2 regions of the Rhizobium sp. BK289 genome follow, and region 1 is predicted to be linked to the other one. Evidence: riboswitches for the same ligand, from Rfam matches in the RefSeq annotation. Region 1 holds a riboswitch; the other holds the start of a gene.
What was found. A riboswitch is a leader RNA that binds a small molecule or an ion and turns the genes downstream of it on or off. The one in region 1 is predicted to bind FMN.
Positions count from the first base shown of each region.

Region 2: linked by a shared signal. The riboswitch ahead of ribB (3,4-dihydroxy-2-butanone-4-phosphate synthase) and the one ahead of FHT84_RS06090 (6,7-dimethyl-8-ribityllumazine synthase) in region 1 are both predicted to bind FMN.

Region 1 is NZ_JACHZO010000002.1:490,963-495,895, forward strand. Features, by position in the region: gene FHT84_RS06080 (ABC transporter permease) at 1-137, shown strand, start outside; gene FHT84_RS06085 (ABC transporter ATP-binding protein) at 149-1,210, shown strand; FMN riboswitch at 1,316-1,462, shown strand; gene FHT84_RS06090 (6,7-dimethyl-8-ribityllumazine synthase) at 1,552-2,028, shown strand; gene FHT84_RS06095 (VOC family protein) at 2,089-2,439, shown strand; gene phnF (phosphonate metabolism transcriptional regulator PhnF) at 2,493-3,221, opposite strand; gene FHT84_RS06105 (methyltransferase domain-containing protein) at 3,223-3,909, opposite strand; gene FHT84_RS06110 (VOC family protein) at 4,028-4,423, opposite strand; gene FHT84_RS06115 (tautomerase family protein) at 4,522-4,933, opposite strand, start outside.
Region 2 is NZ_JACHZO010000018.1:18,271-23,203, reverse strand. Features, by position in the region: gene FHT84_RS26820 (sugar ABC transporter ATP-binding protein) at 1-616, shown strand, start outside; gene FHT84_RS26815 (SDR family oxidoreductase) at 637-1,425, shown strand; gene tpiA (triose-phosphate isomerase) at 1,430-2,167, shown strand; gene FHT84_RS26805 (glucose 1-dehydrogenase) at 2,245-3,027, shown strand; FMN riboswitch at 3,128-3,274, shown strand; gene ribB (3,4-dihydroxy-2-butanone-4-phosphate synthase) at 3,387-4,013, shown strand; gene FHT84_RS26795 (NAD(P)H-quinone oxidoreductase) at 4,346-4,933, opposite strand, start outside.

The sequences.
Region 1 (4,933 bases):
ACATGCAGCTCGTCGGAGCCAATCAGGCTTATCAGTCCTCGGCGCTCGCCATCATCGCACTTGCCGTCACCTGGCTCAGCATGGGCCTGCTGCAGCTCGTATCCCGCTTCTCAAAACTGGCTCCGGTTAAGGCGTAAGGCTTCTCACCATGGCTTTTCTCGAACTCACCCACATCAAGAAATCATTCGGCGACGTGCACGTCGTCCACGATTTCAATATGCAAATCGAGAAGGGAGAATTCATCTCCTTCCTTGGACCGTCAGGCTGCGGCAAGACGACCGTGCTGCGCATGATCGCTGGCTTCGAAACCCCGACCGCTGGCACCTTGACGATCAACGGCAAGGACCAGCGCCCGCTGAAGCCGAACCAACGCAACATCGGCATGGTCTTCCAGGCCTACGCGCTGTTCCCGAACATGACGGTGCACGACAACGTCGCCTTCGGCCTCAAGGTGGCCGGCATGTCGAAGCCTGACATCGACAAGCGCGTCAAGGAGATGCTTGCTCTCATCAAGCTCGACCATCTCGCCAGCCGCTATCCCTATCAGATGTCCGGCGGCCAGCAGCAACGCGTGGCGCTTGCTCGCGCCATCGCCGTCAAGCCTCAAGTGCTTTTGCTTGACGAGCCGCTTTCGGCGCTCGACGCCAAGATCCGCATCTCGCTGCGTGAGGAAATCCGCGCGATCCAACAGCAGCTCGGCATTACCACCGTTTTCGTGACCCACGACCAGGAAGAAGCCCTGTCGATCTCCGATCGCATCGTCGTGATGAATGCCGGTCGCGCCGACCAGATCGGCACGCCTTTCGAGATCTACAACACGCCGGCAACCCGCTTCGTCGCCTCCTTCGTCGGTACGCTGAACCTGATCGAAGGCAAGGTCGTCGATCCCGACAGCAACCGCATCATGATCGGCGATCAGGGCGTGACCCTGAAGCAGTCGGTGACGGCCTACAAGCCGGGCGATACCGTATCGCTCGCCCTGCGTCCCGAAGCCGGTTCGCTGGCCGAGTCGGCAAAGGGCGATACCGCGCTGACGGGCGAGGTTTCCTCCGCACACTTCCTGGGTTCGGTTATCCGCACCCGCATGAATGTCGCCGGTAACACGATTTCCTTCGATATGTTCAATAGTCCGGGCATGATGCCTCCGAGCGTTGGCGAGAAGGTGACGCTGCGCTTCGCCTCTTCCGATCTGCTCGTCATTCAGGATTGAGCACGCATCCGCGCTGCATGGAAACTTTGAAAAATTATTCGCAGACGCCGGGTCAAAAGCCCGGCGTTTTTCTTTGATTTTCATGAGGCAAAGCATCTATAGTCCGTGCGTTCTCAGGGCGGGGTGCAATTCCCCACCGGCGGTATGGGGAGTTTCCTCGAGCCCGCGAGCGCCTTCCGAGCTTTCGGAAGGGTCAGCAGATCCGGTGAGATGCCGGAGCCGACGGTATAGTCCGGATGGAAGAGAGCAAGCAGGATCGCACCTCCTCTGCGCGAGAGGTGCCGCGATGTTGCGTGTTCGCCCAAGGGATATTTGACAACAACCCTTGAAAGGCAAAATTCATGACCATTTCGATTTCTACCCAGCCGAGCCGCATTGCGATCATTCGGGCCCGCTGGCATGCCGATATCGTCGATCGCTCGGTCGACTCCTTCGTTGCCGAATGGCAGACGGTGGAAGGCGCATCTCCGATCGATATCTTCGACGTGCCCGGCGCGCTTGAAATTCCGCTGCACGCACAGACGCTTGCCCGCAACGGCCGTTATTCCGCGATCGTCGCCACCGCTTTCGTTGTCGACGGTGGCATCTATCGCCATGAGTTCGTCGCCAATACGGTTCTTGATGCCATGATGCGCGTCCAGCTCGACACCGGCGTGCCTATCCTCTCGGCAGTGTTGACGCCGCATCACTTCCAGGAATCGGAAGCGCATATCCAGTTCTTCAAGGAACATTTCATCATCAAGGGCCGCGAAGTGGCCAGCGCCTGCCGCCATATTCTCGCGGAACGCGCCAAGCTGCTTCCCGCGGTCACGGTCTGAGCCGGCATGGTGGAGGCGCGGTGAAGACCCGCCTCCATGTCCACAAGGGAGAAACGTCAGTTGACCGTCCTACGCATCATCCCCAACCTGCCCGCCGCCGACCCGGATACGGCACGCCTTTTCTATCATGACCTGCTCGGCCTCGACATCGTCATGGACCATGGCTGGATCCTTACGTTTGCCTCCGAAGCTGCAACGGTGCCGCAGATCAGCGTCGCCAGCGAAGGCGGCTCGGGAACGATCGTCCCCGATCTCTCGATCGAAGTCGACGATGTCGATGCGCTTTATCAGCGCGCCACCTCCATGGGCTTCGGCATATTGTATGACCTGACGGACGAGCCTTGGGGTGTCCGCCGCTTCTACGTCCGCGACCCCTTCGGCAAGGTGGTCAATATACTTTCACATCGCTAAGGCGGAAATGGCCGAGCCGCTTTGGCCCAAATGCGCTGGGCCTGCTCGAACCGTTACCGCAGATCCACGCTGAAGGTGATCCGCTCGGCTGACCACATCGACTCCGCATAGGTAATCGGCACGCCCTTCGCGTCCACGTCTAACTTCCGTGTGATAAGCAGCGGCACGGATTTCGGCTGCCGCAGGAGCCGCGCCTCTTCCGCCGTCGGCATCCGCGCCTCGATTTCCGTCGATAGCCGCTCGTAGTCGGTGACACCGTAGCTGGCGAGCGCTGCCGAGATCGTCGGGTGCTGCAACCGGGCCTTATCGAAATCGGGAAAACGTTCGGCCGGATAATAGGAATCGCCCAGTTCGACCGGAATGCCATCGGCCGTCATGATGCCGCGACGATGGATGACCGACGTATTCACCGCCAGTTTCAAATAGGCAGCGACGCGTTCTGCTGCCGGCACGATCTCATGAACGAGCAATTCTCCACCCGGCTCGAAACCTTGTTCGATCAGGTTCCTGGAAAACCGCGTTCGCTTGGACAGGGAATAATCGAGCACCCCCTTATGAACGAATGTCCCCCGCCCCTGCTCGGCGCGCACCAACCCACGCTGTTCCAGATGCCCTAGCGCCTGGCGCACGGTAAAGCGGCTGACGCCGAAACGCTGCATCAGCTCCGGCTCGGTCGGCAATTTCTCTCCAGGAGCGAAAGTCCCGGCGGCGATATCGGCCGCCAGGATCTCGCCGATCTGATGCCAGAGCGCGCTGCCGCCCTTCCGATCGATCGTCTCCATGTCAGACGCGCTTCTCGAGCCGGAATAAAAGCTTGTATTCGGCCGGATAGCTCAACGCGTCGAGAATGCTCGGATAATATTTCCGGTCTTTCGATGCATGCACGAAGCCGTCATAACCGAAACGCTTGACGGATACGTCGAAGCCAGCTGCAACGAAGGTATCGATATAGTCCTGCGGGGACCGATCCTGCATCGGCGCATTGCTGTTGTTGCCGATCAGTTCGAGCCATTTCGGCCAGAGCGGCATTTCATTGTGGCAGCCGGTCACAGCGTAGTAGATGCCGCCATTCCGCATGACCTGGAACATCTGTTCGGCATGCTGTCTCAGCTCCGGCAGCAGATAGATCACCTCATAGCTGAAAGCGATATCGAAGCTATCGACAAAGGGCGACAGGTCGGTCGTCACATGAAACTGCAGCGGCATATTGCCGACAGCGGCAACGGCCGCAGCCACCGACTCCGAAGCGATATCGATGCCGACACCGCGCCGGAACGGCCGCAAGCCATAGAGCAAACGCAGGAAGCCGCCGCGGTTGCAGCCAAAATCCAGGACGGTCTTCGAGGAGAAATCCCGCTCCGGCACGGTCTCGATGAAATGCCGCCAATAGGGACTATGGGATTCCGCCATTTTCATATCGCCCTGCGGATCCTTGTGCCAGGTGGCGTAAGTCGTTGCTGCGTTTGCCATGATGTGCTCGCTGTTGGAGTGGACTGAGCTTGAGATAGCGCAGCTTCATGACAGCCACATGAATTCGTCCGGACGACTGGAAGTATTTATTCAGCGCTTCATGCCAATCGATATCCTCCTAATGCGAGCAATCCACCATCCATTGCACGCCGAACCGATCCGTCAGCTTGCCGTAATAGCTGCCCCATGGCTGAACAGCGAGCGGTGTCGTCACGTTGCCGCCTTCAGCCAATCGGGCAAAAATCCTGTCGGTGCTGCCGCGATCATCCATGAGGAGGATATGGGCAGACCCGCGCATCGGCTCGGCGTCGTGATTGTCGGAGGCGAAGAACAGCAGGCCCAGTCCCTCGAACCTCGCATGCATCACCCTGCCCCGCATTGCATCATCAGCAAGCGGAACTCCATTCGCACCGTGCCGCACCAGCAGCGTGACTTGGCCAAGTCCGCAGGCAGAGTAGAAGGCAAGCGCTTCCTCGCAATGCGTCGTGAAAAACAGATAATTGGCGAGTTGCATGTCTTGCCTTCCTTTGGTTCAGATCAAAGACGGTTCGCGTGTCGGTCCATCATCGATGTAAAGCTGCCGTAGAAGACGGCGGTAAACATCCGGATCGCTTAGGCGACTGCAGCACCTTGAATAGCGCCGACCAGTTCCGCATTGCTATAGCTCTGCCCGGCAATGCCCCAGCCTCCCTCCGGCGCATAAACTATATTCGACCAGATGTGTTCACGCTTGATCCGCCCTTCGGCTGCTTGTTCGACGACATCGGTAGCCTTTTCGATGAAAGCGCGCTTGGCTTCAGCCGTCGCGAGAGCGATCTCGGGTAGTTTGAGCTCAATGAAGGCAGCAGGAACCGGCCTTCCTGCTGCCAGTACGCGTTCGACGGGAAGCACATTGATCGTGCCGATGACATTTGCCGTCATGAACGCATTCCCGGTCAAGCCGGCAACATCGAGGACTGCATCCGTCAATCCGGCAAAAGCTTGCGCCTGCGCCTCAGACGAAAGCAGCCCTTCGGGGACGGTG
Region 2 (4,933 bases), on a different contig from region 1:
TGTGGGTGCCGGTCGTACGGAGCTTGTTCGGGCCATTTCCGGTGCGGACACGATCAGCGCCGGTTCGATCAAACTGGAGGGCGAAGAGCTCAAGCTTCGCGATCCGGCGGATGCGATCGCCAAGGGCATCGTCATGGTGCCCGAGGATCGTAAGGAGCAGGGCCTCGTCGTCGGCCATCGCATCAGCGAGAACATCATCTATGCCAATCTCGACAAGCTCGGTGGGCGTTGGATCACATCACGCATCAAGCGTGCTTTCGCCGAGAAGGCTGTGGCGAAGTTCGGCGTCAAAGGTCGGGCCGAGCAATATGCCTCGGACCTGTCAGGCGGCAACCAGCAGAAGGTCGTTATCGCAAAGTGGCTGATGCGCGATCCCAAAGTTGTCGTCCTCGATGAGCCGACCCGAGGCATCGATGTCGGCGCGCGCGCCAGCATCTACGACATCATCGTCAACCTCGCAAAGCAGGGGGTGGCCGTCATCGTCGTCAGCTCCGATCTCGAAGAGGTTCTCGGTGTATCAAACCGCATTCTCGTGCTCGCCCAGGGCAAGCAGGCAGGTATCTTGAACCGCGACGAGGCCAATGACGTCTCTGTCATGGAACTCGCGACAATCTAGACAAACAGAAAGGAAGAGCGGTGTCCGACATCACTCTGAATGCCCCGAAGCTTTTCGATCTTAGTGGACAGGTCGCGCTTGTGACCGGCGCTGGAAGCGGGATTGGGCAGCGCATCGCAATCGGCCTTGCGCAGTGCGGCGCCAACGTCGCGCTTCTGGACCGTCGATCCGACGATGGTCTAGCGAACACGGCTTCGCATATCGAAGCGGCCGGTCGCCATTCCATCCAGATCGCGGCTGATGTCACCAGCAAATCTTCTCTTGCGGATGCGATTGCCCGCACAGAGGCGGAGCTTGGCGCCTTGACGCTTGCCGTCAACGCCGCCGGTATCGCCAACGCCAACCCTGCGGAGGAGATGGAAGAGGACCAATACCAGACGCTGATGGACATCAACCTGAAGGGCGTCTTCCTGTCCTGCCAGGCAGAAGCGCGCGCCATGCTGAAAAATGGACGCGGATCGATCGTCAATATTGCCTCCATGTCCGGCGTCATTGTCAATCGCGGCCTGAGCCAGGCCCATTACAACGCCTCAAAAGCCGGTGTGATCCACATGTCGAAGTCGCTGGCGATGGAGTGGGTCGGTCGCGGCATCCGCGTCAACACCATCTCGCCGGGATATACGGCGACGCCGATGAACACGCGTCCGGAAATGGTTCACCAGACCAAACTTTTCGAAGAGCAGACGCCGATGCAGCGCATGGCAACGGTCGATGAGATGGTCGGCCCCGCCGTCTTCCTGCTTTCGAATGCCGCGAGCTTCGTAACGGGCGTCGATCTCCTCGTCGATGGTGGCTTCTGCTGCTGGTGATGTGATGAAGAAACTGATTGCCGGCAACTGGAAAATGAACGGTCTCGCTTCCTCCCTAGCTGAGATCGAGGCGCTGAAGGGAATTACGGGCGAGGCGGCATGTGACATCGTCGTCTGCCCGCCTCTCACGCTGGTCGAGAAAGCAGCCGAACGGGTGAGAGGATCAGGGATTGCCATTGGGGCACAGGATTGCCACGCGCGGACCTCAGGCGCCTATACCGGAGATGTTTCCGCCGAGATGCTCGCCGAAATCGGTGCTCGTTTCGTAATTCTGGGACATTCCGAACGGCGCTCGGCTTATAGGGAGACGGATGCCGCAGTTGCGGCCAAGGCCGCCGCCGTCCATGGGGCGGGGCTGGTAAGCATCATTTGCGTCGGCGAGACGCGAGAAGAACGGGACGAGGGCAGGGCGATCGAAGTGGTTCGTGCCCAGCTAGAAGCATCAATTCCCAACACTGCAACCAGTTCGAACACGACAATCGCGTATGAGCCAGCATGGGCGATCGGAACAGGACTGGTTCCGACCCTGGAACAGATCGAGGAGATACATTCGTCTATCCGCCAGGCACTTGAAAAGCGGCTGGGAGAAAATGGGCAGGGTGTCAGAATCCTCTATGGCGGCTCGGTCAAGGCGTCGAATGTAAAGGCGATCTTCGGCGTTTCCAACGTCGATGGCGCTCTCGTCGGAGGCGCGTCGCTGAAGGCATCGGAGTTTGCCGGGATTATTACGGCGGCCGCTTGAAATCGCCAGCAACAGGCAGGGCGATCGGCCCCTTGAGCCGGCGCCTGGCGTGGCTGTCATCGCGAAAGGAATAGAGAATGCAACGCTTCGAAAACAAGACTGTCGTCATCACCGGCGCAAGCCGCGGCATCGGGGCCGCGATCGCCAGACGGTTCGCGCGCGAGGGCGCCAATCTCGTAGTCTCGGCCAATGAGGATTCCGTCCATACGGTCGCCGATGCGATCAGGGCTGACGGCGGAAAGGCGATTTCCTTCGTCGGTGACGTGACCGACAAGGCCAGTGTGAAGGGTCTCTACGAGGCGGCCGAGACAGCCTTCGGCGCCGTCGATGTTTCCATCCAGAATGCCGGCGTCATCACCATTGCCCGCATCGAGGACATGACCGAGGGCGAATGGGACAAGGTCATGGCGGTCAACACCAAGGGCGTCTTCCTCTGCGCCCAGGAGGCGATTGCCCGCATGCGCAAACATGGCCGCGGCGGCCGCATCATCAATACCGCTTCCGGCCAGGCGCGGGACGGCTTCATCTACACACCGCATTACGCGGCATCGAAGATGGGCGTGGTCGGCATCACCCAGAGCCTTGCAAAGGAGGTCGCGACAGACGGCATTACCGTGAACGCCTTTTGCCCCGGCATCATCGAAACCGACATGTGGGCCTATAACGACCAGGCTTGGGGCAAGCTCTTGGGCAATTACGGCCCCGGCGAACTCATGAAGGAATGGGTCGAGGGCATTCCGATGAAACGGGCCGGATCTGGAGAGGACGTCGCCGGTCTCGTCACTTTCCTTGCCAGCGACGATGCGGCCTATATCACCGGCCAGACGATCAATGTCGATGGCGGCTTGATCATGTCGTAGTTCGACAATGAGGAACGGTGCGTTCATTGGGCGGATCGGATTCTCGACGATTTGGCGATCAAAGCCTCTTGCGGAATGAGGCATTGATCCCTTATCTTTCAATTGTTCTCAGGGCGGGGTGTAATTCCCCACCGGCGGTATGGGGAGTTTCCTCGAGCCCGCGAGCGCCTTCCGAGCCCTCGGAAGGGTCAGCAGATCCGGTGAGATGCCGGAGCCGACGGTATAGTCCGGATGGAAGAGAGCAACGCAGGAGACGCCGCGTCGTGGCGGCGTTCACATGCTTGTTCGCCCAAGGGAAAATGGTGGCTTTGACCGGCCATGCACGCCGTTTCGAACGGCAACCCTTGAAAGGCAGGAAAATGGCAATTTCGAAAATTGAAGATGCGATCGCTGCGATTGCGCGGGGCGAGATCATCGTAGTTGTGGATGATCGCGACCGCGAAAACGAAGGCGATCTGGTGATTGCTGCGGAAGCGGTCACACCGCAGGCGATCGCCTTCATGATGAACCATGCCCGCGGTCTCATCTGCGTTCCGATGGAGGGTGAGAGGCTCGACGAACTCGACATTCCGTTGATGGTGCCGCGCAACACCGAAGTCCTCAAGACCGCCTTCACCGTTTCGGTCGACTACATCCCCGGAACGACCACCGGAATATCCGCCGCTGACAGAGCAGCAACCGTCCAAGCTCTCGTCAGGGATGGTGTACGCCCGGAGGAATTTGCCCGTCCTGGTCATATTTTCCCTCTTCGCGCCCATCCAAATGGCGTCTTGTCGCGTCCGGGGCACACGGAAGCAGCCGTGGATTTGGCTCGGATTGCAGGCCTTTCGCCGGCCGGCGTCATCTGCGAAGTAGCGAACGACGACGGCACGATGGCCCGACTTCCGGAACTCGAGATCTTTGCCGAACGTCACCATCTTCACTTGATCACCATCGAGGACCTGATCGCCTATCGATTGGCGAACATGCCTGAGAAAGCGGCCTGATCTGTCGGGGCGTTCCGCCAGCAGGCTGAGCGCCCATCGCCAAAGCGCAGGGAACGAATCTGAAAGACCGCGATGCCCAGGTATAATGTGCTTCAATCGTCATATTCCTGGAGGTTTACAGCGGGCTCCGATCCTTCAACCGAGTCCAAGGTGCACGCCGGTTCCATAAATCCGACTATGCCGGATTGGATGCCTAAGCCATTGAGAATATGGGATGTAGAGCGACAATCTGGCTGAGATCCGCGTCTCATCTTTGTTGTCGCGCTGCAATGGGATGCGACACGAAAACATCGGTTCGATTCCTTATTAAGAGCTCACCCCTTCCCCGCCGTTCATCCCGCCTCAAGAACTACCTTCCCAAACCCACCACCTGCTTCCATGCGACGATGGGCATCTGCGGCTCTATCAAGTGGAAAGACTTCCCCGACGAGTGGTCGAAGCTGTCCGTCACCGAACATCGGTAGCGTGTTCTCCGCAAAACGCCGAACCATGGCGCGCTTTTCCTCAATGGCGCGCGACTTCATAACCGTCCCGATCACCCTCAGGTGCTTGTAGAGCACTGTGTCGAGCGGAATGATCGCGTTGTCGTCCCGGCCCAGCAGCCCGACCTGCACAAGGCGCCCGCCTTCAGCAAGGCTGCGGATATTCCGGGCGAGATAGCTTCCGCCAACGAAGTCGATGACTACATCGGCGCCGCAGGATCCAGTCGCATCGATGATCTCCGCCTCGAAATCCTGCCGGTGGTAATCCCACACAGCCTCGGCGCCAAGAGAACGAACCTTGTCGATATTGCTGTCGGAGGCGGTTGCGAACACTCTGGCTCCCATCGCCACTGCAAGCTGGACCACTGCAGATCCGATCCCACCGGCGGCGGCATGGACGAGCACGCTCTCCTGTAGTCGTATCTGGCCGAGATGGCA